Regions from separate parts of the Bradyrhizobium sp. BRP19 genome, predicted to be linked through region 2. Evidence: predicted binding sites of a transcription regulator. Region 2 holds the regulator's gene; each other region holds the start of a gene.

Region 1 (7,458 bases), on a different contig from region 2:
CCCCTACTCCCCGATCACCGCATTCAGCCGATCCCTCAGCGCGACGATCTCGTCTTTCATCGCGACCAGCTCCGACACCGAGCAGTCCGATGCCGCCAGGATCGATTGCGGCACGCTGCGGGCCTTCTCCTTCAGTGCATGGCCCTGCGGCGTCAGGGCGATCAGAACCTGACGCTCGTCCTCACGCGAGCGGGTGCGCCTGACGAGATGGGCGGCCTCGAGCCGCTTCAGCAGCGGCGTCAGCGTGCCCGAATCCAGGAACAGCTTCTCGCCGATCTCCTTGACCGGCACGTCGTCGCGCTCCCACAGCACCAGCATGACCAGATATTGCGGATAGGTCAGGCCGAGCCGATCGAGCAGCGGCTTGTAGACGCGGTTAAAGGCGTGCGTAGCGGAATAGACCGCGAAGCAGATCTGGTTGTCGAGACGAAGCGGGTCTACCGCCGTTGATTTCCGGGCCATGAAGAATCCTGCGCGTTTCTCCCATTCTGGGCCCGGCCGGCGCCACATTCAATTGCGAACAATTAAATGTGAGGCGCGACGAATTAGATTGCGCGCAATCTAATTGTCTGCGATAAAGCTTACACCCCAACCCGGAAAGACCCGAGGAGACGACAATGTCCGTGAACGTCCTCTACAAGACCAGCGCCAAGGCCACCGGCGGCCGCGACGGCCATGCTGCGACCCTCGACGGCGCGCTCGACGTCAAGCTCACCACGCCGAAGGAGCTCGGCGGTGGCGGCGGCGCTGGCAACAATCCCGAGCAGCTGTTTGCGGCCGGCTATGCCGCCTGCTTCATCGGCGCGATGAAGTTCGTGGCCTCGCAGGGCGGCCCGAAGGTGCCTGCCGACGCCTCGGTCACCTCGACCGTCGGCATCGGCCCGCGCTCCGAGGGCGGCTTCGGCCTCGATATCGACCTCGCGGTCTCGCTGCCGGGCCTTACCCGCGCAGACGCCGAGGCGCTGGTGGCGAAGGCGCACCAGGTGTGCCCGTACTCCAATGCCACGCGCGGCAATGTCGACGTTCGCCTGACGGTGGTCTGATCGGCAGCGCGGATCGGCTGGCCCGGGGCCCCCTCGGGCCGGCCGCTTACGAGGGAATTTGCCACCCCGCGGCATGGCTGCTCGGCGGCGCATACGGCTCCACGCTCGGCGCCATTGCTGGCGCAAACAAACCTCGCTAGGCCTGTGATCCAATGATCGACACAGGGAAGCGAAGGCATGACTGAAGCAGCAACGGGCGCCATGAGCGGATTGCGCGTCATCGATCTCACGCGCGTGCTCGGCGGTCCCTACTGCACCCAGATCCTCGCCGACCACGGCGCCGACGTGATCAAGGTCGAGCCGCCCGCGGGCGACGAGGTGCGCGAATGGGGCCCTCCGTTCCACGAGGAGGATGCGGCCTATTTCGTCGGCATCAACCGCAACAAGCGCTCGATCGGCCTCGACCTCGCCTCCGAGGGCGGCCGAATCGTGCTGCTCAAGATGCTGGAGACCGCCGACGTCCTGATCGAGAATTTCAAGCCGGGCACGCTGGAGAAATGGGGCATCGGCAACGACGTCCTCAGCAAGAAATATCCCAGCCTCGTGCATTGCCGGATCTGCGGCTTCGGCGCCGACGGCCCGCGCGGCGGCAACCCCGGCTACGATGCCATCATCCAGGCCATGACCGGCATGATCGCAGCGACCGGCTCGCCCGAGAGCGGGCCGATGCGGATCGGCGTGCCCCTGGTCGACATCACCACCGGGCTCTATGCGGCAATCGGCATATTGATGGCGCTGTCGGAGCGGCAGCGCTCCGGCAAGGGGCAGTTCCTGGAGACGACGCTGTACGAGACCGGCCTTGCCATCATGCATCCGCACACCGCGAATTATTTCATGCATGGCAAGCCGCCTGGTCTCACCGGCAACGAGCACCCGAACCTCGTGCCTTACGCGATCTTCCCGACCAAGACCGACAACATCTTCATCGGCGTCGGCAATGACGGCACCTTCCGCAAGCTGGCGAAGGAGATCGGCAAGCCCGAGCTCGGCTCCGATCCGCGCTTTGCCCGCAACAAGGACCGCATCGCCAATCGCGAGGCACTGCGCGCCGAGCTTGCCGCCGTGTTCAGCCAGCACGAGGCCGAGCCGCTGTGCAACCGCCTGCTCGCGGCCGGCCTGCCTGCAGGTCCCGTGCAGAAGATCGACCAGGCGTTGACCAATCCGCACACGATCGCGCGTGGCGATATTATTGAGAAGGACTGGTACAAGGGCGTTGCCTCGCCGATCCGGCTCGACCGCAGCAAGCCGAGCCTGCGCCGCGTGCCGCCGAAATTCAGCCAGCATGCGGCCGAGGTGCTGGGCGAGTTCGGCTACTCCAAGGCCGAGATCGACGCGATGGTCGAAAAAGGCACGGTCTGCGGTCCCGAGCGGAAACGCTGAGCTAAGGCGAGCGTCAACGGTGGTGCGCTCCCTCTCCCGCTTGCAAGTGGGAGAGGTTCGGAGCCCGCGGCGCGATAGTGCCTCATCTCAATGCCGCACTGCGGCGCGCGCACGCATGTGCAGCGCGAACGAGTTGGCTGACGGCTCCGTCTTGGCCTATTTGACAACTTCCCATTTGGCCGCGCTTGCTGCTTTCGTTTCTCCCGCTTACACAGTCATGTGAACGTCATATGGCGCTGCTAGCGCAAGCGCTTCTTTAGTGACGGGCAAGGGAGGTTCTTGATGGCTCTTCGACATTTTGGCACGGCGGCGGCCGTCGCACTCACAATTGGTCTCGGGGCGTCGCCGGCGCTTGCCGTGACCGAAATCCAGTGGTGGCACGCGATGACCGGCGCCAACAACGACGTCATCGTCAGGCTCGCCAACGATTTCAACACCACGCAGAGCGACTACAAGGTGATCCCGACCTACAAGGGCAACTACGCCGACACGATGAACGCCGGCATCGCCGCGTTCCGCGCCGGCAACGCGCCGCACATCATGCAGGTGTTCGAGGTCGGCACCGCCACCATGATGGCCGCGACCGGCGCCGTGAAGCCGGTCTACAAGCTGATGGCCGAGACCGGCGAGAAGTTCGATCCGAAGGCCTATCTGCCTGCGATCACCGGCTATTACTCGACCTCGAAGGGCGAGATGCTGTCCTTCCCGTTCAACTCGTCCTCGACCGTGATGTGGGTCAACCTCGACGCACTGAAGAAAGCGAATGTCGAGGTGCCGAAGACCTGGCCCGAAGTGTTCGACGCCGCCAAGAAGCTGAAGGCGGCCGGCCACGCCACCTGCGGCTTCTCCAACTCCTGGGTCACCTGGGTCAATCTCGAGCAGCTCTCCGCCTGGCACAACGTGCCGCTCGCCAGCAAGGCCAACGGCCTCGACGGTTTCGACACCGTGCTGTCCTTCAACGGTCCGCTCCAGGTCAAGCATCTCGAAAATCTGGTCGAGCTCCAGAAGGACAAGACCTACGACTATGCCGGCCGCACCAACACCGGCGAAGGCCGCTTCACGTCGGGCGAATGTCCGCTCTATCTGACCTCGTCCGCGTTCTTCGGCAACGTCAAGGCGCAGGCCAAGTTTGCCTTCACCGCGGTGCCGATGCCCTATTACCCGGACGCTAAGGGCGCGCCGCAGAACTCGATCATCGGCGGTGCCTCGCTCTGGGTAATGGGCGGCAAACCGGCGGACGATTACAAGGGCGTCGCCAAATTCTTCTCCTTCCTCTCGGACACCGATCGCCAAGTCTACATCCACAAGGCCTCGGGCTATCTGCCGATCACCAAGGCGGCCTATGAGAAGGCCAAGGCGGATGGCTTCTACAAGGACCAGCCCTATCTGGAGACGCCGCTGCTCGAGCTGACCAACAAGGAGCCGACCGAGAATTCGCGCGGCCTGCGCCTCGGCAACATGGTGCAGCTCCGTGACGTCTGGGCGGAGGAGATCGAGCAGGCGCTGGCCGGCAAGAAGACCGCCAAGCAGGCGCTGGACGCGGCCGTCGAGCGCGGCAACACCATGCTGCGCCAGTTCGAAAAGACCGCCGTGAAGTAAGGCGACAAGCGGCAGGCCGGTCCCCCGGCCTGCCGCGCTGGGGCATCATGCAAAAGCAAGCCATTTTCCAATCGAAGCTGTTGCCCTATGCGCTGGTTGCGCCGCAACTCGCGATCGTCCTGATTTTCTTCTACTGGCCGGCCTTGCAGGCGATGATCCAGTCGTTCCTGCTGCAGGACGCCTTCGGCCTGTCGACCAGCTTCGTCTGGTTCGAGAACTACATCGAGCTGTTCAAGGAGCCCGCCTATTTCGAGGCGATCCTGCGCACCTTCTTCTTCTCATTCGCGATCGCGGTGTCGTCGCTGTCGTTCGCGCTGCTGCTGGCCGTGATGGCAGACAAGCCGCTGCGCGGCTCGATGCTCTACCGCACGCTGCTGATCTGGCCCTATGCGGTGGCGCCGCCGGTCGTCGGCGTGCTCTGGATCTTCATGCTGCATCCCTCGCTCGGCGTGCTCTCGCGCTACCTGCGGGCGCTGGGCATCGACTGGAATCCACTGCTCGACGGCGACCAGGCCGCAGCGCTGATCATCCTGGCCGCCGCCTGGAAGCAGATCTCCTACAACTTCCTGTTCTTCCTCGCCGGCCTGCAGAGCATCCCCAGAAGCGTGATCGAGGCGGCTGCGATCGACGGCGCCCGCCCGATGCGCAGGTTCTGGACCGTGATCTTCCCGCTGCTGTCGCCGACCATCTTCTTCCTCCTGGTCGTCAACATCGTCTACGCCTTCTTCGACACGTTCGGCATCATCGACACCATGACCCGCGGCGGTCCGGGCAAGTCGACGGAGACGCTGGTCTACAAGGTCTATACCGACGGCCTGCTCGGCGGAAACCTCGGCAGCTCCGCGGCACAATCGGTGATCCTGATGATCATGGTGATCGTGCTGACGGGCATCCAGTTCCGCTTCGTCGAACGCAAGGTGACCTACTGATGGTCGAGGAAGAAGGCTTTCGGCGCTACATTGCCCATATCATCCTCTGGATCGGGATCGCGATCGTCGCCTTCCCGGTCTATCTCGCCTTCGTGGCGTCGACCCAGGAGAACGCGGTAATCGCCAACGGGCAGATGTCGTTGCTGCCCGGGGGTCATTTCTTCCAGACCTACTACCAGACCATCTTCATCGGCACGAGCGGCTCGACCCGCGAGCCGGTCGGCAACATGATGCTGAACTCGCTGGTGATGGCGCTGCTGATCGCGCTGGGCAAGATCGCGGTCTCGATCATCTCGGCCTATGCGATCGTGTATTTCCGCTTCCCGTTCCGGATGGCGCTGTTCTGGCTGATCTTCATCACGCTGATGCTGCCGGTCGAAGTCCGCATCTATCCGACCTACAAGATCGTCGCCGACCTGCACATGCTCGACAGCTATGCCGGCCTGTCGCTGCCGCTGATCGCATCGGCCACCGCGACGCTGCTGTTCCGCCAGTTCTTCATGACCGTGCCGGACGAGCTGCTGGAGGCCTCGCGCATCGACGGCGCCGGCCCCTTCCGCTTCTTCTGGGATACGCTCTTGCCGCTGTCGCGCACCAACATGGCGGCGCTGTTCGTGATCCTGTTCATCCTCGGTTGGAATCAATATCTCTGGCCGCTCTTGATCACCACGCGCGACGACATGCAGACCATCCAGATCGGCATCCGCAAGATGATCACCACCACCGACGCGCTGACCGAATGGCCGATCGTGATGGCAACCGCCGTGCTGGCCATGCTGCCGCCGGTGTTCGTCGTCGTCGCCATGCAGAAATTGTTCGTGCGCGGCCTGGTCGAGACGGAAAAGTGAAGATGGCGAATAGTGAAGGGCGAGCGGCGAATGGGGTCGCGGCGTCCGCCTTGCGTGCTAACAAGTCCCCATTCGCCATTACTTACTCGCTACTCGCCGGTGCAACCCATGGCTAACGTCACCCTGCGCAGCGTCCGCAAGACCTATCCCGGCGGCTTCGAGGCCATCAAGGGCGTCGATGTCGATGTCGGCGACGGACAGTTCTGCGTGCTGGTCGGCCCCTCCGGCTGCGGCAAGTCCACGCTGCTGCGCATGGTCGCGGGGCTGGAGACGGTCACCGGCGGCGAGATCGACATCGGCGGCCGCGTCGTCAACGGAGTAGAGCCCGCCGATCGCGACATCGCGATGGTGTTCCAGAACTACGCGCTCTATCCGCATATGACCGTCTACAACAACATGGCCTATGGCCTGCGCAACCGCGGCATGGCCGAGGCCGAGATCAAGACCCGCGTCGAGGAAGCCGCGCGCGTGCTCGAGCTCTCCGCCATGCTAGAGCGCAAGCCGCGCCAGCTCTCCGGCGGCCAGCGCCAGCGCGTCGCCATGGGCCGCGCCATCGTGCGCCAGCCGAAGGTGTTTTTGTTCGACGAGCCGCTGTCCAACCTCGACGCCAAGCTGCGCATCGCGATGCGGGTCGAGATCCGCAAATTGCAGCGCCGGCTCAACACGACGTCGATCTACGTCACCCATGACCAGCTCGAGGCGATGACGCTGGCTGACATCCTCGTGGTGATGAACGGCGGCCAGGTCGAGCAGGTCGGCAATCCGCTTGATATCTACGAGAAACCGGCGACGACCTTCGTCGCCTCCTTCATTGGCGCGCCGCCGATGAACTTGATGTCGACGCGGCCCGAGGAGATCCGGTCGCAGCTCGCCGGCAGCGCCGCGGCCGATGCCGGCATCGTCGGAATCCGCCCGGAGGATTTTGTCATCACCGACGAGACGCCGGCCGGCGGCCTCGCCCTGCCGCTCACCGTCGAAGCCATCGAGCGCGTCGGCGCCGAGACCTTCGTCTACGGCTCCCGCGAGCAGGAGGACCAGGGCGTCGCCGCCACGCCCGGCGAGCTGCCGCCCGGCGAGGTCATCGTCCGCATTCCAGGAACCCAAGCGCCCGCCATCGGCGCGAGAATCCGTGTCGCGGCGGTGCGGGCGAAGCTGCATCTGTTCAGTGACGACGGGCGGACGCGGCTCAAGGGCTGAGCGGCTCCGGGGCCCGACGACAAAAGTGCGAAAACAACCCCATGCACAGTAGAAGGGGCTCTGTTTTCGTTGGGATAAATCGCCTCGCACGACGCGTCATGCCAACCATGACGAACCAGGCATTCGGGCGATGGCGGAAAGTGGTCCGTCCACAGCCTCCCCCGCTACCTGCTTGAACCCACAGGGGAACATGCCCATATTGCTGATCAAGGGGCGCCGCTCGCGGGCCCTGATGCACCAAAGTCGCTTCGAGAGGACTTTGTAAACTATGTCTCGTGTTCCAACGCTCTCCAGTCCCTTCCTGCTGGGCTTTGACGAGATCGAGCGCGTGCTCGATCGGGTCGTCAAAGGCGCCGACGGTTATCCTCCCTACAATATCGAGAGGTGCGACCGCACGGACGGCCAGCCCGAGCGTTTGCGCATCACGCTGGCGGTCGCCGGATTTACGCGCGACCAACTCGA
Region 2 (7,458 bases):
TCGGCGCCGCGCACGGCGGCCTCGGGGTCGGTGCCGAGCACGATCGGCGCGCCCGTCGCCTTGATCCAGTCGCGCATGGCCTTTTTCGGTGCGAGCTCCGGCGGCGTTGCGACATTGAGCTGGAATTTGAAGCGCTCGGCGGCATGGGCCCAGGACGCCAGCACGTTGTTGTCGTCGCCGGTCCAGGCCACCGTCTTGCCCTCGATCGGGCCACGATGCTCCTCATAGGTCATGAGGTCGGCCATCACCTGGCAGGGATGCGAACGCCGCGTCAGGCCGTTGATGACGGGCACGGTGGCGTTGGCCGCAAGCTCCAGCAGCGCATCATGGTTGAGGATGCGGATCATGATGGCGTCGACATAGCGCGACAGAACCCGCGCGGTGTCGGCGATGGTCTCGCCGCGGCCGAGCTGCATCTCGGCGCCGGTGAGCATGATCGCCTCGCCGCCGAGCTGGCGCATGCCGACGTCGAACGAGACGCGGGTGCGGGTCGAGGGACGCTCGAAGATCATCGCCAGCGTCTTGCCTTCGAGCGGCCTGACCGGCTGCTGCGCCTTCTGCTTCGCCTTCATCGCCGAAGAGGCGGCGAGCATGCTCTTGAGCTCCGAGAGCGGCAGCTCGTTGATGTCCAGGAAGTGCTTGGGAGCTTTGTTGGGCGTCGTGCTCATCAGCTTGCCGCCCGCTTGGTCTGGCTGGAGGAGATCGCAGCGCAGGCGCGCTCTAACCGGCCGACGCTGTCCTCGATCTCCGCTTCCGTGACGATCAGGGGCGGCAGGAAGCGCACGACATTGTCGCCGGCCCCGACGGTGAGCAGCTTTTCGGCGCGCAGCGCCGCGACGAGATCGCCCGAGGGCACCACCGCTTTGATACCGATCAGGAGGCCCTCGCCGCGCACCTCGCTGACGATTTCGGGATGACGATCGATCACGGAGGCGAGCTTCTGCTTGAGCAGCAGCGACATCTTCTGCACGTGGTCGAAGAAGCCGGGCTTGAGCATGACATCGAGCACGGCGTTGGCAGCCGAGATCGCGAGCGGATTGCCGCCGAAGGTGGAGCCGTGCGAGCCGGGCCCCATGCCGGCCGCCGCGTCCGCGGTCGCCAGCACCGCGCCGATCGGAAAGCCGCCGCCGAGCGCCTTGGCGAGCGACATCACATCCGGTGTGACGCCGGTGCGCTTGTAGGCAAAGAGCTCGCCGGTGCGGCCCATGCCGGTCTGCACCTCGTCGAAGGCGAGCAACAGGCCGCGCTCGTTACAGAGTTCGCGCAGCGCCCTCAGGAAGGCGTGAGGTGCAGAACGAACGCCACCCTCGCCCTGGATCGGCTCGATGAGAATGCCGGCGGTGTGCGGACCACTCGCCTTCTTCACGGCGTCGAGGTCGCCGTGCGGCACCTGATCGAAGCCGTCCATCGGCGGACCGAAGCCCTCGAGATATTTCGCAGAGCCGGTGGCGGCGAGCGTCGCCAGCGTGCGGCCATGGAAGGCACCCTCGAAGGTGATCATGCGGTAACGCTCCGGATGCCCCTTGGAGAAGTGATGGTGGCGCACCAGCTTGATCACGCCTTCCAGCGCCTCGGCGCCGGAATTGCAGAAGAACACGAAGTCCGCAAAGCTCTCATTGCAGAGGCGGCTTGCGAGCTTCTCGCCGTCAGGGCTCTGGAACAGATTCGACATGTGCCAGAGCTTGGTCGCCTGCTCCTGCAATGCCTTGACCAGCGCGGGATGGACATGGCCGAGCGCATTCACCGCAACACCCGAGGTGAAATCGAGATAGCGATCGCCGTTGGTCGCGATCAGCCAGCAGCCTTCGCCGCGCTCGAAACCGAGGTCGGCCCTGGCGAAAACGGGGAGCAAATGCGGCGCTGCGCTGTTAGTCATGACGTCACTTGAATGTTGCGGACGGTGTGAGGCATGCATTGCGCGACGCACCATCGACCGGCCCCGGAAAACGAAACGTGCCGCCTTTTAAGGGCGGCACGTGGCACTATCTTATGCCTGGCAAGACGGGTGTCAATGCCGCCCGGAAAGCCTCGCGAAACGCTGATTCCGTAGTCTTGCGGTGCCGATTTTGCGGGTTTTTCACCACGGAACATGTGGAAGCGAGTCGGCGGACTCTTGCGCGGGAGTCACGCCATATTGTAGCGTTTGGACTGTCAGATACGACATCTCGTGCAGCAGTTCTGATCCCAGAAGTCCTCATGTACCGGCGTAAACGTTCGGGCGTCTTGAGCGCGCCCGGCGAGCCTTAAGGGATTCTGACGGCACGGGTTTTTCAAGGCTAAAGCATTCGCTGCGAAGGCCCCAGGATGGCAGGCGCGCAGCGAGGGAAAGGGTGCAATGACGGTTTTGACCTGGTCCGATGATCGCGTCGAGCAGCTGAAGAAGCTCTGGGAGGCCGGACTTTCGGCCAGCCAGATCGCGGCGGAGCTCGGCAATGTGACCCGCAATGCCGTGATCGGCAAGGTGCACCGGCTCGGCCTGTCCGGCCGCGCCAAGAGCCCTTCATCGGCAGCGCCGCGGCCGCGCAAGGCACGGCCCGCGCAGCATATGATGCGGGTGACCCGCCCCGTCGCGCGCGGCAACACCGCGCTGGCGCAGGCCTTCGAGGTCGAGTTGGAAGCCGAGCCGGTTACCTACGACAACGTGGTGCCGATGAGCCAGCGGCTGTCGCTGCTGGAATTGAACGAGGCGACCTGCCACTGGCCGGTCGGCGATCCCTCGAGCCCGGATTTCTTCTTCTGCGGCGGCAAGGCGCTCTCCGGCCTGCCCTATTGTGCCCAGCATTCGCGCGTGGCCTATCAGCCTGCAGCGGATCGCCGTCGCGCAGCACCGAAACCGGGCACGCGGTGAGGTTGCGGAATTTCCTGATCGCCAAGCTTTGATCGCCAAGCTTGATCGCCAAGGCTGCAGCCGTCACACGATGACGGCTCCCAATCACTCCGGTGTCATCCCCGCGAAGGCGGGGATCCATAACGCAATCGTTGCGCGAGATGGTCACTCCGAGTCTTCGCCAAACCACGTCCTGTGGCTGATCGCGACGAGCGCGCGCGCTCGCGCTGAGATCCCGGGCTCGCGCTGCGCGCGCCCCGGGATCACGACCGAGATTGTTGCCGCGGCCGAGAACCAACAACTCGCCCGATCTTACGTCTGCTCAGCCTTCGCGAAGCGATCGTCCAGCGCGTAGCCGGCGCCGCGGACGGTGCGGATCGGGTCCTGCTCGCGGCCAAGGTTGAGCAGCTTGCGCAGGCGGCCGATATGGACGTCGACGGTGCGCTCGTCGATGTAGATGTCGCGGCCCCAGACGCTGTCGAGCAGCTGCTCGCGCGAGAACACGCGGCCGGGATGCTCCAGGAAGAACTCCAGCAGGCGATATTCGGTCGGACCGAGATCGATCGGCCGGCCCGAGCGCGCCACGCGGCGCTTGTCGCGGTCGAGCTCGATATCGCCATAGGCGAGCACGGTGGCGAGGCGCTCGGGGCTCGCGCGCCTGAGCAAGCCCTTCACGCGCGCGAGCAGCTCCGGCACCGAGAACGGCTTGACGATGTAATCATCCGCGCCGGTGGCAAGCCCGCGCACCCGCTCGCTCTCCTCCCCGCGCGCGGTGAGCATGATGATCGGCAGCTGTTTGGTCTCGGGCCGGGTCCGAAGCCGCCGGCACAGCTCGATGCCCGACAGGCCCGGCAGCATCCAGTCGAGCACGATCAGATCGGGAATGTGCTCCTTGAGGCGGGTGTCGGCGTCATCGCCGCGCATCACCGTCTCGACGTCATAGCCGTCGCCTTCGAGGTTGTAGCGAAGAAGCTCGGTGAGAGCTTCCTCGTCCTCAACCACCATAATGCGTGCGCCCATGTGGTCGTAGCTCCTTAAGTCGTCAGGTGTTCGGCACCGTCGTGGCGAAGGTCGTCATGTCGCCCTTCGGCCGCTTGTCGGTGATCGCCTGGCCCTCGATCATGTAGAACACGGTCTCGGCGATGTTGGTGGCGTGGTCGCCGATCCGCTCGATGTTCTTGGCACAGAACATCAGGTGGATGCAGAACGAGATGTTGCGCGGATCCTCCATCATGTAGGTGAGGAGCTCGCGGAACAGCGAGGTGCAGATGGCGTCGACTTCTTCGTCGCCCTTCCACACCGCCATCGCCGCCGGCAGGTCGTGCGCGGCATAGGCGTCCAGCACCGACTTGACCTGCTGCTGCACGAGGTCGGTCATGTGCTCCAGGCCGCGGAACAGCTTGAGCGGATGGAAATCCGTCTCCAGCGCCGCGACGCGCTTGCCCATGTTCTTGGCGAGATCGCCGATGCGCTCGAGATCGGTCGCAACGCGCATCGCGCCGACGATCTCGCGCAGGTCGACGGCCATCGGCTGGCGGCGGGCGATGGTGAGCACGGCGCGCTCCTCGATGCGCTTCTGCAGCGCGTCGAGCTCGACGTCGGTGGCGACGACGCGCTGGCCGAGCGCGACGTCGCGGCGGATCAGCGCGTCGACGGAATCGACGATCATGCGCTCGGCGATGCCGCCCATCTCGGCGACCAGGCGGGTGAGCTCCTGAAGGTCGCTGTCGAAAGCCTTTACGGTATGTTCAGAACCCATGTTCCGTCTCCTCAGCCGAACCGGCCGGTGATGTAATCCTGCGTGCGCCGATCGCTCGGCGACGTGAAGATCTTGCTGGTGTCGTCGAACTCGATCAACTCGCCGAGATACATGAAGGCGGTCTTGTCGGAAACGCGCGCCGCCTGCTGCATGTTGTGGGTGACGATCGCGATCGTGTAGTTCTCGGACAATTCCTGGATCAGCTCCTCGACCTTGGCGGTCGAGATCGGGTCGAGCGCCGAGCAGGGCTCGTCAAACAGGATCACCTCGGGCCGCACCGCGACGGTGCGGGCGATGCAGAGGCGCTGCTGCTGGCCGCCGGAGAGCGACAGGCCGGAGGCATTGAGCTTGTCCTTGACCTCGTTCCACAGCGCGCCACCGCGCAGCGCCTTCTCGACGCGGTCGTCCATCTCGGACTTGGAGATCTTCTCATAGAGACGAATGCCGAAGGCGATGTTCTCGTAGATCGTCATCGGGAACGGCGTCGGCTTCTGGAACACCATGCCGACCCGGGCGCGGAGCAGGTTGAGGTCGAGCTTGGGGTCGAGGATGTTGGTATGGTCGAGTAACAGCTGACCGTCGGCGCGCTGGCCCGGATAGAGGTCGTACATCCGGTTGAAGATGCGCAGCAGGGTGGACTTGCCGCAGCCGGACGGGCCGATGAACGCCGTGACGCGGTTGGTGCCGAGCGCCAGGTTGATGTTCTTCAGCGCGTGGTGGTCGCCGTAGTAGAAGTTGAGGTTGCGCGCCGTGACCTTGGCGGGCGCCTCGGGCAGGGGCTGCGAGCCGGGATGAACGGACGGTGCGCTGACGGAAACAGACATTTCACTCATTTTGCAGTCCTCTCGGCGCCAAGGATGCGCGCGCCAATGTTAAGGGCAAGCACGGTCAGGGTGATCAACAGCGCACCGCTCCAGGCGAGTTGCTTCCAATACTCGTAGGGGCTCTGCACGAAGTTGTTGATGGTGACAGGCAGGTTCGCCATCGTCTTGTTCAGGCCGAGGCTGAAGAACTGGTTCGACAGTGCCGTGAACAACAGCGGCGCGGTCTCGCCGGCGACGCGGGCGGTCGCCAGCAGCACGCCGGTGATGAGGCCGGAGCGCGCGGCACGATAGGCGATGCGCTTGATCACCAGCGAGCGCGGCAGGCCGAGCGCGCTGGCAGCTTCGCGCAACGGATTCGGCACCAGCAGTAGCATGTCTTCGGTGGTGCGCACGACGACCGGGATCACGATGACGGCAAGCGCCAGCGCGCCCGCAATCGCCGAGAAGCCGCGCATCGGCACCACCACCGCGCCATAGATGAAGAGGCCGATGATGATCGAGGGTGCCGACAGGAGAATGTCGTTGATGAAGCGGATCACCGAGGTCAGCTTGTCGTTGCGGCCGTACTCGGCGAGATAGGTGCCGGCGAACAGGCCGAGCGGCGCGCCGATGCCGACGCCGATCACGGTCATGATCAACGAGCCGACGATGGCGTTGCGCAGGCCGCCCTCGGTCGATCCGGGCGGCGGCGTGTCAGCTGTGAAGACCTGGAGGTTGAGCCCGGCCAAGCCGTTGTAGAGCAGCGTGACCAGGATCAGCGCGAGCCAGGTGACGCCGAAGGCGGCGGCTGCGATGCAGAGGCCGCGAATGACGATGTCCCAGCGGCGGCGGCGCGAATAGATCGGGTTCATGGCTTCACTTCCCGGCCTTGGTTTCGAGGCGCAGCAGCATCAAACGGGCGGCAGCGAGCACGAAGAACGTCAGCACGAACAGCAGGAGGCCGAGCAGGATCAGGCCGGACTGGTGCAGGCCGTCGCTCTCGGCAAATTCGGAGGCGATCGCCGCCGAAATCGTCGTGCCCGGCGCGAAGATCGACGAGGAGATCCGGAACGAGTTGCCGATGATGAAGGTCACCGCCATGGTCTCGCCGAGCGCCCGGCCCAGCGCCAGCATGACGCCGCCGATGATGCCGACGCGGGTGTAGGGGATCACCACGCTGCGGACGACCTCCCAGGTGGTGCAGCCGACGCCGTAGGCGGCTTCCTTCAGCACCGGCGGCACCGTCTTGAACACGTCGACCGAAATCGAGGTGATGAAGGGCAGCACCATGATGGCGAGGATCAGCGCGGCGTTGAACAGGCTGAGATAGGACGGGGGCCCTGCGAAGATCGCGCCCAGCACGGGGACGCCGTCGAACACCCTGATCATGAAAGGCTGGAAGGTGTTGGCCAGGAACGGGCCGAGCACGAAGAAGCCCCACATGCCGTAGATGATCGAGGGGATGCCGGCGAGCAGCTCGACCGCCATGCCGATCGGGCGGCGCAGCCATTGCGGGCAGAGCTCGGTGAGGAAGATCGCAATGCCGAGACCGACGGGAATGGCGATCAGCATCGCGATGAAGGAGGTGACGAGCGTGCCGTAGATCGGCCCGAGCGCGCCGAGCACCGGCGGATCGGCCGAGGGCGCCCAGCGCTGCGTCCACAGGAAGGAGATGCCGAACTCCTGGATCGCCGGTAAGGCGCCGACGATCAGCGAGATGATGATGCCGCCGAGGATCAGCAGCACCGAGATCGCGGACAACCGCGTGATCCAGTAGAAGGTGACGTCGCCGAGCTTGAACGCGCTCAAGGCCTTGGCGCGATCATATGGACCGGCAGCATCAATCACATTGCTCTCAACAGCCATCTCAGCCACGCCGATCCCCTATACCCGTTTTATGTACGCTTGTTGTTGGTGGCGCGCTCCGGATGCGGCAGGAGGCCGATCCGGAGCGGAGATCTTGCAGCGTCCCGGAACCGTGTCCGGGACACATATAGCGCCTTAGCTCTTGATCTCGGCAGCCCAGGTCTTCTCGATCTGCTGGACGACGCTGTCCGGCATCGGAATGT
Region 3 (7,458 bases), on a different contig from region 2:
TTGTTCGAGATGACGAGCGAGATCTCCGCCGGGAAATCCGCGGCGGCGGCTGCCCTGATCAGCGCAGCCATGTTGGAGCCGCGCCCGGAAATCAGGATGGCGACGCGGCGCTTCATCACGGCGCCAGTCATTATAGCGCCATGTCGAGGTGGCCGTTATAGACGACGCGGTGCTCGCCCTCGCCCGGAATCACGGTGCCGAGCTGCGCCACGGTCTCGCCTGCGTCGGTGAAGACTTCGACGACCTTGTCGACCTTGTCGGGCTCGACGATCGCGATCATGCCGATGCCGCAATTGAAGGTGCGCAGCATTTCCAGCTCGGCGATGCCGGCTTGGGCCGCCAGCCATTTGAACACCGGCAGCACCGGCAGGCGTGCCAGGTCGATGCCGACACCGAGATGCTTCGGCAGCACGCGCGGGATGTTGTCGGTGAAGCCGCCGCCGGTGATGTGGGCGAGCCCCTTCACCGCCCCGGTCTCGCGGATCGCGCGCAGGCAGGATTTGACGTAGAGCCTGGTCGGCGTCAGCAGCGCGCCGCCGAGCGTCATCACCGGCGCGAACGGCGCCTGCGCCTCGAAGCCGAGGTCCGACTGCTCGACGATCTTGCGGACCAGCGAGAAGCCGTTGGAATGCACGCCGGACGAAGCGAGACCGATCACGGCATCGCCCGCGGCGATGTCCTTGCGCGGCAACAACGTACCGCGCTCGGCGGCGCCGACGGCAAAGCCGCCGAGATCGTAGTCGCCGTCCTTGTAGAGGCCGGGCATTTCGGCAGTCTCCCCGCCGATCAAAGCGCAGCCGGATTCGCGGCATCCCTCCGCAACGCCCGCGACGATGGCGGCCGTGGCCTCCGGATCGAGCTTGCCGCAGGCGAAATAGTCCAGGAAAAACAGCGGCTCGGCGCCCTGGACCACGAGGTCGTTGACGCTCATGGCGACGAGGTCGATGCCGATGCCGCCATGCAGGCCGGTCTCGATCGCGATCTTGACCTTGGTGCCGACACCGTCGGTCGCGGCCACGAGGACCGGATCCTTGAAGCCGGCCGCCTTGAGGTCGAACAGGCCGCCGAAGCCGCCGATCTCGGCATCGGCGCCCGGCCGCGCGGTGGCGCGCACCATCGGCTTGATCAGGTCGACCAGGCGGTTGCCCGCGTCGATATCGACGCCTGAATCGGCGTAAGTGAGGCCGTTTTTGCGGTCGGTCATGCCCGATTTCCAGTGGGTTTGCGGCTGGTTACGTTGAATTCCGGGGACGCGCAATGGCTCGCATGGCGCTCCCCGCTATACTATGTAGACATATCAACCGGTTCAGCCTGCAACGGGCCGGATTTGAGGTCAGAACCGGTGCCGGGAAGCGCTTTCGTGAGTATTCCGAATATCATTACCTTGGGCCGCATCATGCTGGTCCCGATCATCGTCTGGGCCATCGTGTCGAGCCAAATGGAGGTGGCGTTCGCCGTCTTCCTGATCGCCGGCATCAGCGATGCCGTGGACGGCTTTTTGGCCAAGCGCTTCAACATGACGAGCGAGCTCGGCGCCCTGCTCGATCCGCTCGCCGACAAGGCGCTGCTGGTCTCGATCTACATGGCGCTCGGCATCTGGGGCGCGATCCCGCGCTGGATCGTGATCCTGGTGGTCTCGCGCGACATCATGATTGTCGCCGCCGTGATCGTGTCCTGGTTGTTCGACCGGCCGGTCGAGATGAAGCCGTCGAAAGTCTCCAAGCTCAACACGGTGGCACAAGTGGCATTCGCAGCTTTGGTGCTGGCGGCGCTTGCCTTCGGCTTCAAGCCCGCGCCTTATGATGTCATCCTGATGGGTCTCGTCACGGTCTTCACGCTCTCCTCCGTGTCGCTCTATCTCGTCGAGTGGCTGCGGCACATGAGCACGATCGAGGCCAAATGAGCGGGGAAGCAGCCCAGCAAAAGGCCAAGTCCCGCACCATCAAGTCGAATCTCTACAAGCGGGCCGGCGCGCCGGCATGGAGCAGAGCAAGCGTGGCAGGCCGCGTTCATCCCCGACAATTGGCGTTTGCGCTTCCGCATGCGGAGAGCCTCAGCCGGGACAACTTCCTCGAAGGCCCCGCCAATGCGGCCGGTCTAGGCCTCATCGACGGCTGGCCGGAATGGCCGAACCGGATCATGTGGCTGGCGGGCCCGGAAGGAAGCGGCAAGAGCCATCTCGCCGCGATCTGGGCCGAGGAAGCCGGCGCCCGCTCGACCACCGCCAATGCGCTGACCGCAATGGACGTGCCCGGCGCGCTCGCCACCGGCGCGCTGGTGGTCGAGGATCTCAAGGCTGGGGACTTCGACGAGCGTGCCCTGTTTCACCTGATGAACCTCGCCCGCGAGGACGGCGCCTACGTCCTGTTCACCGGCCGCGAGGCGCCGGCCGCGCTTCCGATCGAGCTTCGCGACCTGCGCTCGCGCCTGCGGGCCGTTCCGGCGGTCACGCTGCTGCCTCCCGACGACCAGCTGTTCCGCGGCCTCATCGTCAAGTTCTGCGCCGACCGCCAGCTCAATGTGGACGAGAGCGTGGTCGGCTACCTCGCGACGCGCCTGGAGCGGTCCTCGGCTGCCGCCCGGCGGGCCGTCGAGCTGCTCGACAGCGAAGCCCTACGGCTCGGCCGTCCCGTCACCCGGGCGCTGGCCGCTGAGCTGCTCCGGGACGCCTGACAGGCTCGCGGGCCTCCCCGAAGTCCGCTTGACGCGGCGCGGGGGCGGAACATCAATGTCATCGAAACGTCATCGCTCTAACACATGCTCCCGCCGATTTTTGCGCTTGAGTCGCAATTGGGGTGAACTGGATGGACCGACTTCTGATGGACTCTGCGCAAGCTGTTGAAACGAAAGAGAAAGCCCCGGAAACCGAGAGCCTTCCGGCGATCGCGTCCAGTCCCGAGCGGTTCATCAATCGCGAGCTGTCCTGGCTGCATTTCAACCGCCGCGTCCTGGAGGAATCGGTCAACCCGAGCCACCCCGTGCTGGAGCGGGTGCGATTCCTGTCGATTTCGGCCAATAACCTCGACGAGTTCTTCATGGTTCGCGTCGCCGGCATCAAGGCCCAGGTCCGCGAGGGCATCGCCGAGCGCAGCCCCGACGGCCTGACGCCGTCCGAGCAGCTGGCGCTGATCAACCGCACCGTCTCCCAGCTCGCCTCCGACCAGCAGGCGATCTGGCGCGACCTGCGCGCCACGTTGGCCGAGGTCGGCATCGTGCTGGTCGACGGCAAGGACGTCACAAAGGCGGAACGAACCTGGATCGAGGACTACTTCCTCCACAACGTGTTCCCTCTCCTGACCCCGCTGGCGATCGATCCGGCCCACCCCTTCCCGTTCATTCCGAGCCTCGGCTTCACCATCGCACTGCAGCTCACGCGCGCCGCTGACGGCAAGCAGATGAACGCGCTGATCCGCATGCCCGGCAAGATCGACCGCTTCATCCGCCTGCCGGCGGATGGCACGGTGCGCCTGATCTCGCTGGAGCAGGCCACCGCCCTGTTCATCAACCGCCTGTTCCCCGGCTACAATCTGCACGGCCAAGGCGCCTTCCGGATCATCCGCGACTCCGAGCTCGAAATCGAGGAGGAGGCCGAAGATCTCGTCCGCCTGTTCGAGACCGCGCTGAAGCGCCGCCGCCGCGGATCGGTGATCCGGCTCGAGATCGACGCCAAGATGCCGGAGCAGCTGCGCAGCTTCGTGCAGCACGCGCTCTCCGCCGCCGACGACGAGATCTTCCTGGTCGACGGCGTGCAGGCGATGAACGAGCTCTCGCAGCTCACCCGCCTCGACCGGCCCGACCTCGAATTCACCCCTTACGTGCCGCGCCACCCCGAACGCGTGCGCGAGCATGGCGGCGACATCTTCGCCGCGATCCGGCAGAAGGACCTGATCGTCCACCATCCCTACGAGTCGTTCGACGTCGTCGTGCAATTCCTGCAGCAGGCCACGCGCGACCCCGACGTCGTTGCGATCAAGCAGACGCTCTACCGCACCTCCAACAATTCACCGATCGTGCGCGCGCTGGCCGAAGCGGCCGAGGCCGGCAAATCAGTCACCGCGCTGATCGAGCTGAAAGCGCGGTTCGACGAAGAAGCCAACATCCGCTGGGCACGCGATCTCGAACGCGCCGGCGTGCAGGTCGTCTACGGCTTCCTCGAATTGAAGACGCACGCGAAGCTCTCGATGGTGGTGCGCCGCGAGGGCGGCAGCCTGACGACTTACGTCCATACCGGCACCGGCAATTATCACCCGGTCACCGCGCGCATCTACACCGACCTCTCCTACTTCACCTCGGACCCGACGATCGGCCGCGATGCCGCGCGCGTGTTCAATTTCATCACCGGCTATGCCGCGCCGAGCGATCTGGAAAAGATGGCGGTGTCGCCGCTGACCTTGCGCAAGCGCATCATCGAGCACATCCAGGGCGAGACCGCACATGCGCGGCATGGCCGTCCCGGCGCGGTCTGGATGAAGATGAACGCGCTGGTCGATCCTGATATCATCGACGCGCTCTACGAGGCCTCGCAGGCCGGTGTCCAGGTCGAGCTCGTGGTGCGCGGCATCTGCTGCCTCAGGCCCGGCATTCCCGGTCTGTCGGAGAACATCCGCGTCAAGTCGATCATCGGCCGCTTCCTGGAACATGGCCGAATCTACTGCTTCGGCATGGGCCAGGGACTGCCGAGCGCGAAAGCGGCTGTGTATATCTCGTCCGCCGACATGATGCCGCGCAACCTCGACCGCCGCGTCGAGGTGCTGTGTCCGCTGCAAAATCCGACGGTGCATCAGCAGGTTCTCGAACAGATCATGGTCGCGAACCTGAAGGACAATGAGCAGAGCTGGCAGTTGTTGCCGGATGGGTCTTCAACGCGTATGAAGACCGCGAAGGGCGAGGAGCCTTTCAACGTCCACAACTACTTCATGACGAATCCGAGTCTGTCTGGCCGTGGAAAGTCGCTCAAGGAATCCTCGCCGCGTCGTCTCACGCGCCGGAACGAACGTCATCAATCCTGATCGGGGATTTGCGACGTGAAGCGGCCGCGCAAGCGCGGCTCGAGTGTCGCGGTTATCGACATAGGCTCCAACTCGGTCCGCCTCGTCGTCTACGAGGCGCTGGCGCGCAGCCTGATCCCGATCTTCAACGAGAAGACGCTGTGCGGCCTCGGGCGCGAGGTGCAGAGCACGGGCCTGCTCGCGCCCGACGCCATCGACAAGGCGCTGACCTCGCTGAAACGGTTTCGCGCGCTGTGCCGGGTGATGAAGGTCGGACGCGTGTTCGCGATCGCGACCGCCGCATGCCGCGACGCCTCCAACGGCCCCGATTTCATCGCCAGGGCCGAGCGGATCTGCGCGGTGAAGATCGAGATCCTGTCGGGCTCGCGCGAAGCACGACTGTCCGCGCTCGGCGTGATCTCCGGCATCCACCATCCAGACGGCATCGTCGGCGACCTCGGCGGCGGCTCGCTCGAGCTGATCGACGTGCGCAGGAACGCCGTACGCAGCGGCGTGACGCTGCCGCTCGGCGGCCTCGCACTGCAGGACCTCGCCCACAAATCGCTCAAGCGCGCCGATCGCATCGTGCGCGAGGAGATCGACGGGGTCCAGTTACTCACTGCCGGCCGCGGTCGCACCTTCTATGCCGTCGGCGGCACCTGGCGCGCGCTCGCGCGCATCCACATCATCCAGAGCGGCTATCCGCTCCAGGTGATGCACGGCTATTCCATTCCGGCTGCCGAGGCGCTCGACTTCTCGCGCCGCCTGCGGCGCCTCGCCGCCGCCGACATGCTTGCTGACATCGAGATCGTCGCCGATGCGCGGCGCCCTCTCCTCACCTATGCGGCGCTGGTGCTCGAGCACATCATCCGCGTCGCGAAGCCAAAGAACATCGTGTTCTCCACCTTCGGCGTGCGCGAGGGCCTGCTGCACGAGAAGCTGCCCGAGACCGAACGCAACAAGGACGGGCTGATCTGCGCGGCGGAGGAGCTGAACCAGCTGCTGTCGCGTTCGGCCAGGCACGCGCGCGAGCTGATTGCCTGGACCGACCGCTTGGTGCGCGTCGTCAAGCTGCGCGAGACGGAAGTGGACCGCCGCCTCCGCCACACCGCGTGCCTGCTCTCCGACATCGGCTGGCGCGTGCATCCCGATCATCGCGGCGAGCAGACGCTCAGCCTCGTCGTCAACGGCAATTTCGGCGCGATCACCCACACCGAACGCGCCTTCGTCGGCCTGTCGGTGTTCTATCGCTATGCCGGCCTCAGCGAGGAAAACCAGCCGCCGGTCACCATGCAGGAGCTGCTGACGCCGGCCCAGCTCGAACGCGCGCGCCTCCTGGGCGCTGCGTTCCGCGTCGCGCATCTGATCTCGGCCGCACGTCCCGGCGTCCTGCCAGCCACGCATTTCCGCAGCCAGGGCCGCAAATTGATGCTGGTGTTCGAGCACCGGCTCGGCGACCTCGTCGCGGACCGCGTCGGCAGCCGCTTCCGTCAGCTCGCCCGCCTGGTTGGCCGCGCCGGTTCAATCGTCAGGCGCTGACCTCTCAGCCGGGCCTCATCCTCCCGGGCCGTCTCTTGAGCCACATCAGCGCGCCGCTGACGAAGAGGACTAGCGGTGCGAAGCCGGCCGCGAACACCAGCAGGCGTCCTGCGAATCCGAACGTCGCGCCATTGTGGAGCCAGAGCTGCTCGGCCAGATAGCGGTCCCCCATCGACATGGTGCCCGGCGTGCGGTCGTGCACCACAGCGCCGCTCCACGGATCGAGCCAGATCGCTCCACGCGACCGCACCGCGGGATCAGCTCCATCAGGACGGAATTGCACCCGCCAGGTGTTGCGCGTTGCGGTCGGCGGATTGAGCATGGCGACCGTCGCACCGGGCTTGACCTCTTGCGCGCGTCGCATGATCGCGTCAGGTGAGAGCACCGGCGTCCCTGCCGGAGGCGGCATTTCGACTCGCGGCGAGCGATCAGGCGTCGGCTGCGACACGAGGCCGACGATGGGCCGCACCAGGTCGGGAAAAACGATGCCGACGCCGGTGATCGAGATCAACAAGAGCACGGCCAGCGCCCAAAAGCCTGCCGCACCGTGAAGGTCCAGAACAAATCGAAGCAGCGAGACGTTCTTGCGCACCGAGATCGATCGCCAAAATCGCCCCGGCTTCGGCCACCAAAGGAAGAGACCCGAGACCGCCAAGCCGAGCAGCACGAACCCGGCCACGCCGACCAGTTCCTTGCCCCAGAACTCGTAGAGCAGCAGCGTGAAATGGAGACGGTAAACCTTGAGCGCGAACGCGTTGGCGTAGTCACGCCGCCCGAGCACCTTGCCGTTGGAAGGATCGACCATGGTCGTCCACCGGTTCGGGTAGCTGCCTGGCGTGGTCTCGTGCGAATGGATCACGATCCAGACTGGCCAGGTCCGGTCTGGCGCCAGGATCGTCGCGATCGGCGCGGGATCCGCTGCCGCGGCGGC
Region 4 (7,458 bases), on a different contig from region 2:
GCCCCTATGCGCAGGTCGCGCTGAAGCTGCAGGTGCAGCCGAAGCAGATCCCCCTGATGCAGGCGACCAAGTTCCTGGCGCCGCAGACCATTGCTCCGACGATCAAGATCGGCAATCTCGGCCAGCCCAAATACATGCCGCTGATGCAGCAGGGCAATGGCGCGCAGGTGAACGGCAATCTGCCTGTCGTGCAGAAGCCGCTCGACGGTAACGTCCTCGGCAAGCTCGGCAATGGCGGCCAGATCGTCACCCTGCCTGCCGGCAACAACCAGCCGAACCCGCAGAACGGCACGCCGCCGCAGACCCCGAGCAAGATCGTCACGCTGCCTGCGCCGACCAACACGGTCAACGGCAAGGTCGGCATCGGCAAGATCGTGACCCTGCCTGCGACCAGCAAGCCGCAGAACGGCGGCAACAATGCCGGCAACGGCTCTCCGCCCAAGATCGTGAGCATGCCGGTGAATGTCGGCAAAGGCAGCACCAAGATCGACGTGAAGCCGGCCAACGTTCAGACGCAGAACCAGCCGATCCGCGTCAACAACGGCAACACCGGCATCGTGAGGCCCAACATTAGCCCGGTCAACAAGGTGCAGGTGCAGACCAACGTGCAGACGAGCCGTCCGCAGCTCAACACGGTGCCGAACCGCATGGTCAGCAGCAACAACAACTTCCGGCAGTCGATGAACCAAGCGCCGAGCATGAACAATGGCGGCAACCGTCGCGGCGGCTTCACGCACTGATTGCGGCGAGCGAGACGACAAAGGGGCAGAGCGGAAACGCTCTGCCCCTTCTTCATGTCTGTTCTTGGTCATTCCGGGATGCGCCGTAAGGCGCAGGCCCGGAATCCATACTCCCGATCGTGGTTATGGATTCTCAGATGCGCAATTGCGCATCATAGCTCTCGCTGCGCGAGCCCCGGAATGACGATCAGGCCACCAGCTCCGCGAACAGATCCGCATCGACATTGCCGCCTGACAGCACGATGACGACGTTCTTGCCGGCCACATCAAGGCGGCCCGCGAGAAGCGCAGCAAGCCCCACCGCGCCGCCGGGCTCCACCACCAGCTTCAGCTCGCGATAGGCAAAGGCGACCGCCGCGCCGACTTCCTTGTCCGACGCCGTGACGCCGCGCGCCAAGAGCTTGCTGTTGATCGCAAACGTCATCTCGCCCGGCATCAGGGCCATCAGCGCATCGCAGATGGTGCGGCCGGCCGGCGGATGCGGCTCGCGATGGCCTGCGCTGAGTGAAATGCCGTGATCGTCGAAGGCCTCGGGCTCGGCGACCACGATCTCGGCTTGCGGATAGCGCGCCTTCACGGCGGTCGCGACACCCGCGATCAAGCCGCCGCCGGAGGCCGGCGCCACCACGATGTCGGGGCCGAGGCCGAGCGTTGCCATGTCCTCGGCGATCTCGCGGCCGGCGGTGCCCTGCCCTGCGATCACGAACGGATCGTCGTAGGGTTTGACCAGCGTCGCGCCGCGCTTCTCGGCAATGCCGCGCGAGATCGCCTCGCGGTCCTCGTTATAGCGATCATACAGCACGACCTCGGCGCCGTAGGATTTGGTGCGCTCGCGCTTCGACAGCGGCGCATCCGCTGGCATCACGATGGTGGCCTGCATGTCCAGGATCTTTGCCGCCGCCGCCACGCCCTGGGCGTGGTTGCCGGAGGAGAACGCAACGACGCCGCCGGCGCGCTTGTCCTGCGGGATCGAGAACACCTTGTTGAAGGCGCCGCGGAACTTGAACGAGCCGGTGCGCTGAAGCATCTCCGGCTTCAGGAACACCTTCGCACCGACGCGCTCGTTGAGCACGGGGAAGGACAACAGCGGGGTGCGGATGGCGTAAGGCGCGATCACGCGCGCTGCGGCATCGATGTCGGCAGGGCCGACCGGAAGGGCCTGTTCGGTCATGGCGGAATGTTATCGCGGCCGATCAGGCCCGGGCAAGACACCTCCGCGAGAGGATTTCTTGCCTCAAGCCACGAAACGCGGCTGTTCCGCGGCGTTCCGACCGGGCAGCACCGCCCCGACCGCCAAAATGCTGTCGATAAAGACCGTTGCAGAGGCCTCCCAGGTGTAATTGGCGGCGAACGCGACGCAGTCCTGCCGGGAGATATCGAGCGCGGCGAAGCAGGCATTGCGCAGATCGTGATCGAGCGCGCCGACCGGCGCATCGCCAATCACGTCGCGGGGACCCTTCACGGGGAAGGCCGCGACCGGCAGGCCGCTCGCGAGCGCCTCCAGCAGGACCAGGCCGAAAGTGTCGGTCTTGCTCGGGAACACGAACACGTCGGCGGCCGCGTAGATATCCGCCAGTTCCTCGACGTGCTTCTCGCCGAGGAAGATCGCATCGGGGTAGACCTCTTCCAGCGAGGCGCGCGCCGGGCCGTCGCCGACGACCACCTTGGTGCCGGGTAGGTCGAGGTCGAGGAACGCCTCGAGATTCTTCTCGACTGCGACGCGGCCGACCGACAGGAACACGGGTGCCGGCAGGCAGAGATCGATGACGCGCGGGTGGAACAACGTGGTGTCCACGCCGCGCGGCCACAGCACGACATTGTCGAAGCCGCGCTCGGTCAGTTCGCGCGCGAGCGCCGGCGTCGCCGCCATCACGGCGCGACTGGCGCTGTGGAAGCGCCGCAGCGCCCGCCAGATCAGCGAGCCCGGCACTGGCACGCGGGCGCGGACATATTCGGGAAAGCGGGTATGGAAGCTGGTCGTGAACGGCAGCTTGCGCTGGCGGCAATAGCGGCGGACCATCAGGCCGATCGGCCCTTCGGTCGCGATGTGGATGCTGTCGGGACGTGCCTCCTCGATCAGCCTTGCGATCCGGGCCGGGCGCGGCATGGCGAGGCGCAAGTCGCGATAGCTCGGCATCGCGAAGGTGCGGAACGATTGCGGCGTCAGGAACGTGAACTCGACGCCGAGCGCTTTTGCAGCGTCAGCGAGCTTGGTCAGCGTCCGAACCACACCGTTGACTTGCGGGTGCCAGGCGTCGGTCGCGACCAGGATGCGCATCAAGTGGTCCTTGTTATGCAGCTCTGGCTGCGACCTGTGGCACCTGCTCCGGCTTCCGCAACTGATCCGCCCAGGTGATGATCTCGAAATGGCCGTCGTCATGCTCGACCAGCGCGGTGCAGCTCTCCACCCAGTCGCCGCAATTCATGTAGCGGATGCCGGCCTCGTCGCGGATCACGGCGTAGTGGATGTGGCCGCAGATCACGCCGTCGGCCTGGTGACGCCGCGCCTCGGCGGCGAGCGCCTGCTCGAACGCGCCGATATAGTTGACGGCGTTCTTGACCTTCTGCTTGGCCCATTGCGACAGCGACCAATAGGGCACGCCGAACAGGCGGCGGAAGAAGTTGACCAGGCGGTTCATCTGGATCGCGAAGTCGTAGGCCTTGTCGCCGAGATGGGCGAGCCAGCGCGCGTTCTGCACCACGAGATCGAAGATGTCGCCGTGAATGACGAGATAGCGCTTGCCGTCGGCGCCGGTGTGAACCGTGTTCTCGACCACGTCGATGCCGCCGAAATGCGTACCGTAATAGTTGCGCAGGAACTCGTCGTGATTGCCGGGAATGTAGATGACCTTGGCGCCCTTGCGCGCCTTGCGCAAAAGCTTCTGGACGAGGTCGTTATGCGATTGCGGCCAGTGCCAGCTCGATTTCAGCGCCCAGCCGTCGACGATGTCGCCGACGAGATAGATCGTATCGGCATCATGGTAGCGCAGGAAGTCGAGCAGAAGATCGGCTTGTGAACCGCGGGCCCCGAGATGGACGTCGGAGATGAACAACGTGCGAAAGCGCCGCTCCGGGCTCTCGTCACTCACATCGTAACTTCCCATGCGCCAGCCTGTAACAATGTCCCGTGACAGGGGGATGACCGATTGAACCCTTGAGGCACCTTCAAATACGAATCACGCCTTGCCTCGCCCTCCCCGCGAATATCAGTCGCATGCGACAATCAGGCGACATGGCGCCGCAGGGGCGCAAGCCCCCGCTCTTCTCTGAGGCAAACCTCCCCGCGGCACATCCTTCGAGACGCCCGCCCTTGGCGGGCCCTCAGGATGAGGACCGAGTGTGCGGCCCTAGCTTCAACGGGCACAGTGCTGCTTAGCCTCATCCTGAGGAGACCGCTGGAAGCGGTCGTCTCGAAGGATGGGGCGCGCGTTCAGGTGCCCGCCTCAGTAGAACTTGTGGAAATGATGGATCGGCCCGTGGCCGTGGCCGACGCTGAAGCGGTCGGCGGCGGCGATCGCGGCGCTGATCCAGGCCTTGGCGTTGCGCACGGCGGCCTCGAGGTCCTCGCCCCTGGCCAGCCCTGCCGCGATAGCGGAGGACAGCGAGCAGCCGGTGCCATGGGTGTTGCGGGTGGCCACACGCGGCGCGGCGAGCGCGATCGCGGTCTCGGCAGTGACGAGATAGTCGGTGCTCTCGGCGCCCTCCCCGTGCCCGCCCTTGATCAGGACGGCGCGGCAGCCCAGCGCCAGCAGGCGGCGTCCCTGGCTTTCGATCTCGGCCTCGCTCGCCGCCACCGGCGCATCGAGCAGGGCCGCAGCCTCCGGCAGGTTCGGCGTGATCACGGCAGCCAGCGGCATCAGCCTGGCGCGCAGGGCGTCGACGGCCTCCGTGGCGAGCAGGCGGTCGCCGGAGGTCGCCACCATGACGGGATCGAGCACGACATGCCGCGGCGCCCAGCGCGACAGCGCGGCCGCGATGGCATCGATGCTGGCGGCCTGGGCCACCATGCCGATCTTCACCGCACCGATGTCGAGGTCGGAGAACACCGCGTCGATCTGCTCGGTGACGAACCCGGCCGGCACCGCGTGAATGCCGGTCACGCCGCGCGTGTTCTGCGCCGTCAGCGCCGTGATCACGGAGGCGCCATAGACGCCGAGCGCGGCAAAGGTCTTCAGGTCCGCCTGGATGCCGGCGCCGCCGCTCGAATCGGAACCGGCGATGGTGAGTGCGACCGGGGTCGTCATCGCGGGAGACATGTGCTTGAGGAGGCCGCCATGGCCACTCGTAGCGCGACCGTGGAGCGTCAGCAAGCGCGCCGGGCCGCCGCCAGGCGTGATTCGCGAATCAATTGCGCGCCTTGCGAATCAGTCGGACACAGCGCGAACCAAGGCCCGAAATGATGCGGGCTTGAAAATGCAACGGCGCCGGACCCTTGCTATAGTCGCGTACCTTAGCGTGCTTCGCCGGTTACGCGAGACGTCAGGTGGTGGAACCGTCCAGCGCCCCCATGTTGCGGGCCGCCGGCCCCGCAAGCCACCTGAACAAGACTCCTTGGGGTGGAACGATGTGGGCCTTCTTCGAACGTCTCCTCGACTCGTCCATGCTGTCGCCGCACGGCATCTGCCTGTTGTGGGAGCCTCAGCTGATCTGGCTTCACGTCGTTTCCGACGCCAGCATTGCCGCCGCCTATTTCTCGATCCCGTTCGCCCTCGCCATCCTCGTCACCAAGCGGCGCGACCTCAAATTCGGCTGGGTCTACTGGGCGTTCGCGATCTTCATCATGGCGTGCGGCCTGACCCACGTGCTGTCGATCTATACGCTCTGGGTTCCGATCTACGGCATCGAGGGCATGCTCAAGGCCGCCACGGCGGTCGCGTCGGTCTTCACCGCCGCCGCGCTCTGGCCGCTGCTGCCGAAGATCCTCACGATCCCCTCGCCGTTCGAGCTGCGACAGGTCCAGGCCGCGCTCGAGGAGGAGGAAATCAAGAGCCGCGACGCCACGCTGCTGCTGCAGCAGGTCCGCGACGCCCAGCGCGCGATGCGCGAGAGCGTGGCGCGCCTCACCGCGATCGTCGAGACCGCGGTCGACGGCGTCATCCTGCTCGATGCGCAGGACCGCATCCTGCTGTTCAATCCGGCCTGCGAGCGCCTGTTCGGCTACCGTGCCGACGAGGTGATGAACCGCAACGTCGGCATGCTGATGCCCGAGGCGGATGCAGCATCCGAGCGCCAGGCGCGGCATTTCGCGACCAGCGGCGAGGCCGTCGGCCTGCGCAAGGACGGCACGACGTTTCCGATGGAGCTGTCGGTCGGCCAGGCGCGGCAGGACGGCGAATTGATCTTCGTCGGCATCGTCCACGACCTCACCGCGCGCAAGCTGACCGAGCAGCAGCTTCAGCAGGCGCAGAAGATGGAGACGGTCGGTCAGCTCTCCGGCGGCATCGCGCATGACTTCAACAATCTGCTGACCGTCATCATCGGCAATGCCGAGCACCTGAGCGAGCAGCTCAAGGCGAGGCCCGACCTCGGGCGCTTTGCCGACGACATCTGCCAATCGGGCGAACGGGGTGCCGAGCTGACGCAGCGCCTGCTCGCCTTCAGCCGCCGCCAATTGCTGCGGCCTCAGACGATCGATTGCCGGAGCCTGCTCGATTCCATGTTCAAGCTGCTCAAGCGCACCTTGCGCGAAGACATCGAGATCAGGACGACCTCCGAGCCCGGCACGATCCTGGCCTTTGCCGACCGCGCCCAACTCGAATCCGCCGTGCTCAATCTCGCGCTCAACGCGCAGGATGCCATGCCATCGGGAGGCCACCTCACGCTGGCCACGGAACTGGTCACGATCGAAGATGATGACGGTGCCGTTCACCGGGAGGTCGCACCCGGCAGCTACGCCCTGATCGCGGTTACCGATGACGGCGAAGGCATGACGCCCGAGGTCGCCGCACGCGCGTTCGAGCCGTTCTTCACCACCAAGGAGGTCGGCAAGGGCTCGGGCCTCGGCCTCAGCATGGTCTATGGCTTTGCCAAGCAATCAGGCGGCCATGTCTCGATCTACAGCGAGGCTGGCCTTGGGACCACGGCCAGGATCTACCTGCCGCGCGCGAGCACCGGTAGGTCGCAAGCCGATCTTCCCGACGGCGAGGACACGGCGCCGCGAGGCTACGAGACGGTCCTGATCGTCGAGGACGATCCGTTCGTCCGCTCCTCCGTCATTCGCAGGGTAGAAGCGCTCGGATATCGCGTCGTCGCCGCGGTCAACGGCAAGGATGCCTTGCAGCAGCTGCAGGGCGATCCCGGCATCGACTTGCTGTTCACCGATATCGTGATGCCGGGCGGCATGAGCGGCTGGGAGCTCGCCGATCAGGCGCGGCGGGTGCGTCCCGGCCTGCCGGTCCTGTTCACCTCGGGCTACGCGCTGGAGACCTTGGTCGAGCAGGGCCGCGCGCAGGCGCGAGCGGTCGTGCTGACCAAGCCCTACCGCAAGGTCGAGCTCGCCCAGCGCCTGAGGGATGCATTGGCCGCCGCAGTGGTCCCATCCTAGCATCGCGCCCGAATGCACCTCGGATGATCCAGCAAGTTCGCTTGCTAAATCCAGCCGGTTTTGGCCTATTAGCCGGAAGAATACGCTTTCGGAGTGCCCGCGATGGTTCCTTTTTTCGTTCAGATCAAGTGCAAGCTCGGCCAGTCCTATACGGTGGCCAATGCGCTTGCCGAA

Evidence for each region. Region 2 encodes PhoB, which activates phosphate uptake and scavenging genes when phosphate is short. Its sites were predicted from a motif close to TGTCATNNANCTGTCAT; they were not measured.
Region 1: a site for PhoB is predicted at 2,637-2,653, ahead of ugpB (sn-glycerol-3-phosphate ABC transporter substrate-binding protein UgpB). Genes of this name have one in related genera too.
Region 3: a site for PhoB is predicted at 2,730-2,746, ahead of I6F36_RS08215 (RNA degradosome polyphosphate kinase). Genes of this name have one in related genera too.
Region 4: a site for PhoB is predicted at 3,868-3,884, ahead of I6F36_RS34730 (UDP-2,3-diacylglucosamine diphosphatase). Genes of this name have one in related genera too.

Annotation. Positions count from the first base shown of each region.
Region 1 covers NZ_JADYVZ010000006.1:90,651-98,108, forward strand. Annotated here, with positions in the region: gene I6F36_RS20345 (MarR family winged helix-turn-helix transcriptional regulator) at 4-462, opposite strand; gene I6F36_RS20350 (organic hydroperoxide resistance protein) at 618-1,043, shown strand; gene I6F36_RS20355 (CaiB/BaiF CoA-transferase family protein) at 1,221-2,423, shown strand; gene ugpB (sn-glycerol-3-phosphate ABC transporter substrate-binding protein UgpB) at 2,706-4,022, shown strand; gene ugpA (sn-glycerol-3-phosphate ABC transporter permease UgpA) at 4,070-4,951, shown strand; gene ugpE (sn-glycerol-3-phosphate ABC transporter permease UgpE) at 4,951-5,799, shown strand; gene I6F36_RS20375 (sn-glycerol-3-phosphate import ATP-binding protein UgpC) at 5,908-6,996, shown strand; gene I6F36_RS20380 (Hsp20 family protein) at 7,265-7,458, shown strand, end outside.
Region 2 covers NZ_JADYVZ010000005.1:187,259-194,716, forward strand. Annotated here, with positions in the region: gene argF (ornithine carbamoyltransferase) at 1-668, opposite strand, end outside; gene I6F36_RS18400 (aspartate aminotransferase family protein) at 668-1,876, opposite strand; gene I6F36_RS18405 (GcrA family cell cycle regulator) at 2,336-2,848, shown strand; gene phoB (phosphate regulon transcriptional regulator PhoB) at 3,140-3,847, opposite strand; gene phoU (phosphate signaling complex protein PhoU) at 3,870-4,586, opposite strand; gene pstB (phosphate ABC transporter ATP-binding protein PstB) at 4,598-5,419, opposite strand; gene pstA (phosphate ABC transporter permease PstA) at 5,416-6,261, opposite strand; gene pstC (phosphate ABC transporter permease subunit PstC) at 6,266-7,255, opposite strand; gene pstS (phosphate ABC transporter substrate-binding protein PstS) at 7,391-7,458, opposite strand, start outside.
Region 3 covers NZ_JADYVZ010000002.1:506,290-513,747, forward strand. Annotated here, with positions in the region: gene purN (phosphoribosylglycinamide formyltransferase) at 1-116, opposite strand, end outside; gene purM (phosphoribosylformylglycinamidine cyclo-ligase) at 131-1,204, opposite strand; gene I6F36_RS08205 (CDP-alcohol phosphatidyltransferase family protein) at 1,361-1,903, shown strand; gene I6F36_RS08210 (DnaA/Hda family protein) at 1,996-2,673, shown strand; gene I6F36_RS08215 (RNA degradosome polyphosphate kinase) at 2,820-5,009, shown strand; gene ppx (exopolyphosphatase) at 5,025-6,527, shown strand; gene I6F36_RS08225 (PepSY domain-containing protein) at 6,532-7,458, opposite strand, start outside.
Region 4 covers NZ_JADYVZ010000023.1:12,665-20,122, reverse strand. Annotated here, with positions in the region: gene I6F36_RS34745 (caspase family protein) at 1-740, shown strand, start outside; gene I6F36_RS34740 (threonine/serine dehydratase) at 928-1,911, opposite strand; gene I6F36_RS34735 (glycosyltransferase family 1 protein) at 1,975-3,018, opposite strand; gene I6F36_RS34730 (UDP-2,3-diacylglucosamine diphosphatase) at 3,032-3,844, opposite strand; gene thiD (bifunctional hydroxymethylpyrimidine kinase/phosphomethylpyrimidine kinase) at 4,184-4,984, opposite strand; gene I6F36_RS34720 (PAS domain-containing sensor histidine kinase) at 5,305-7,284, shown strand; gene I6F36_RS34715 (Lrp/AsnC family transcriptional regulator) at 7,387-7,458, shown strand, end outside.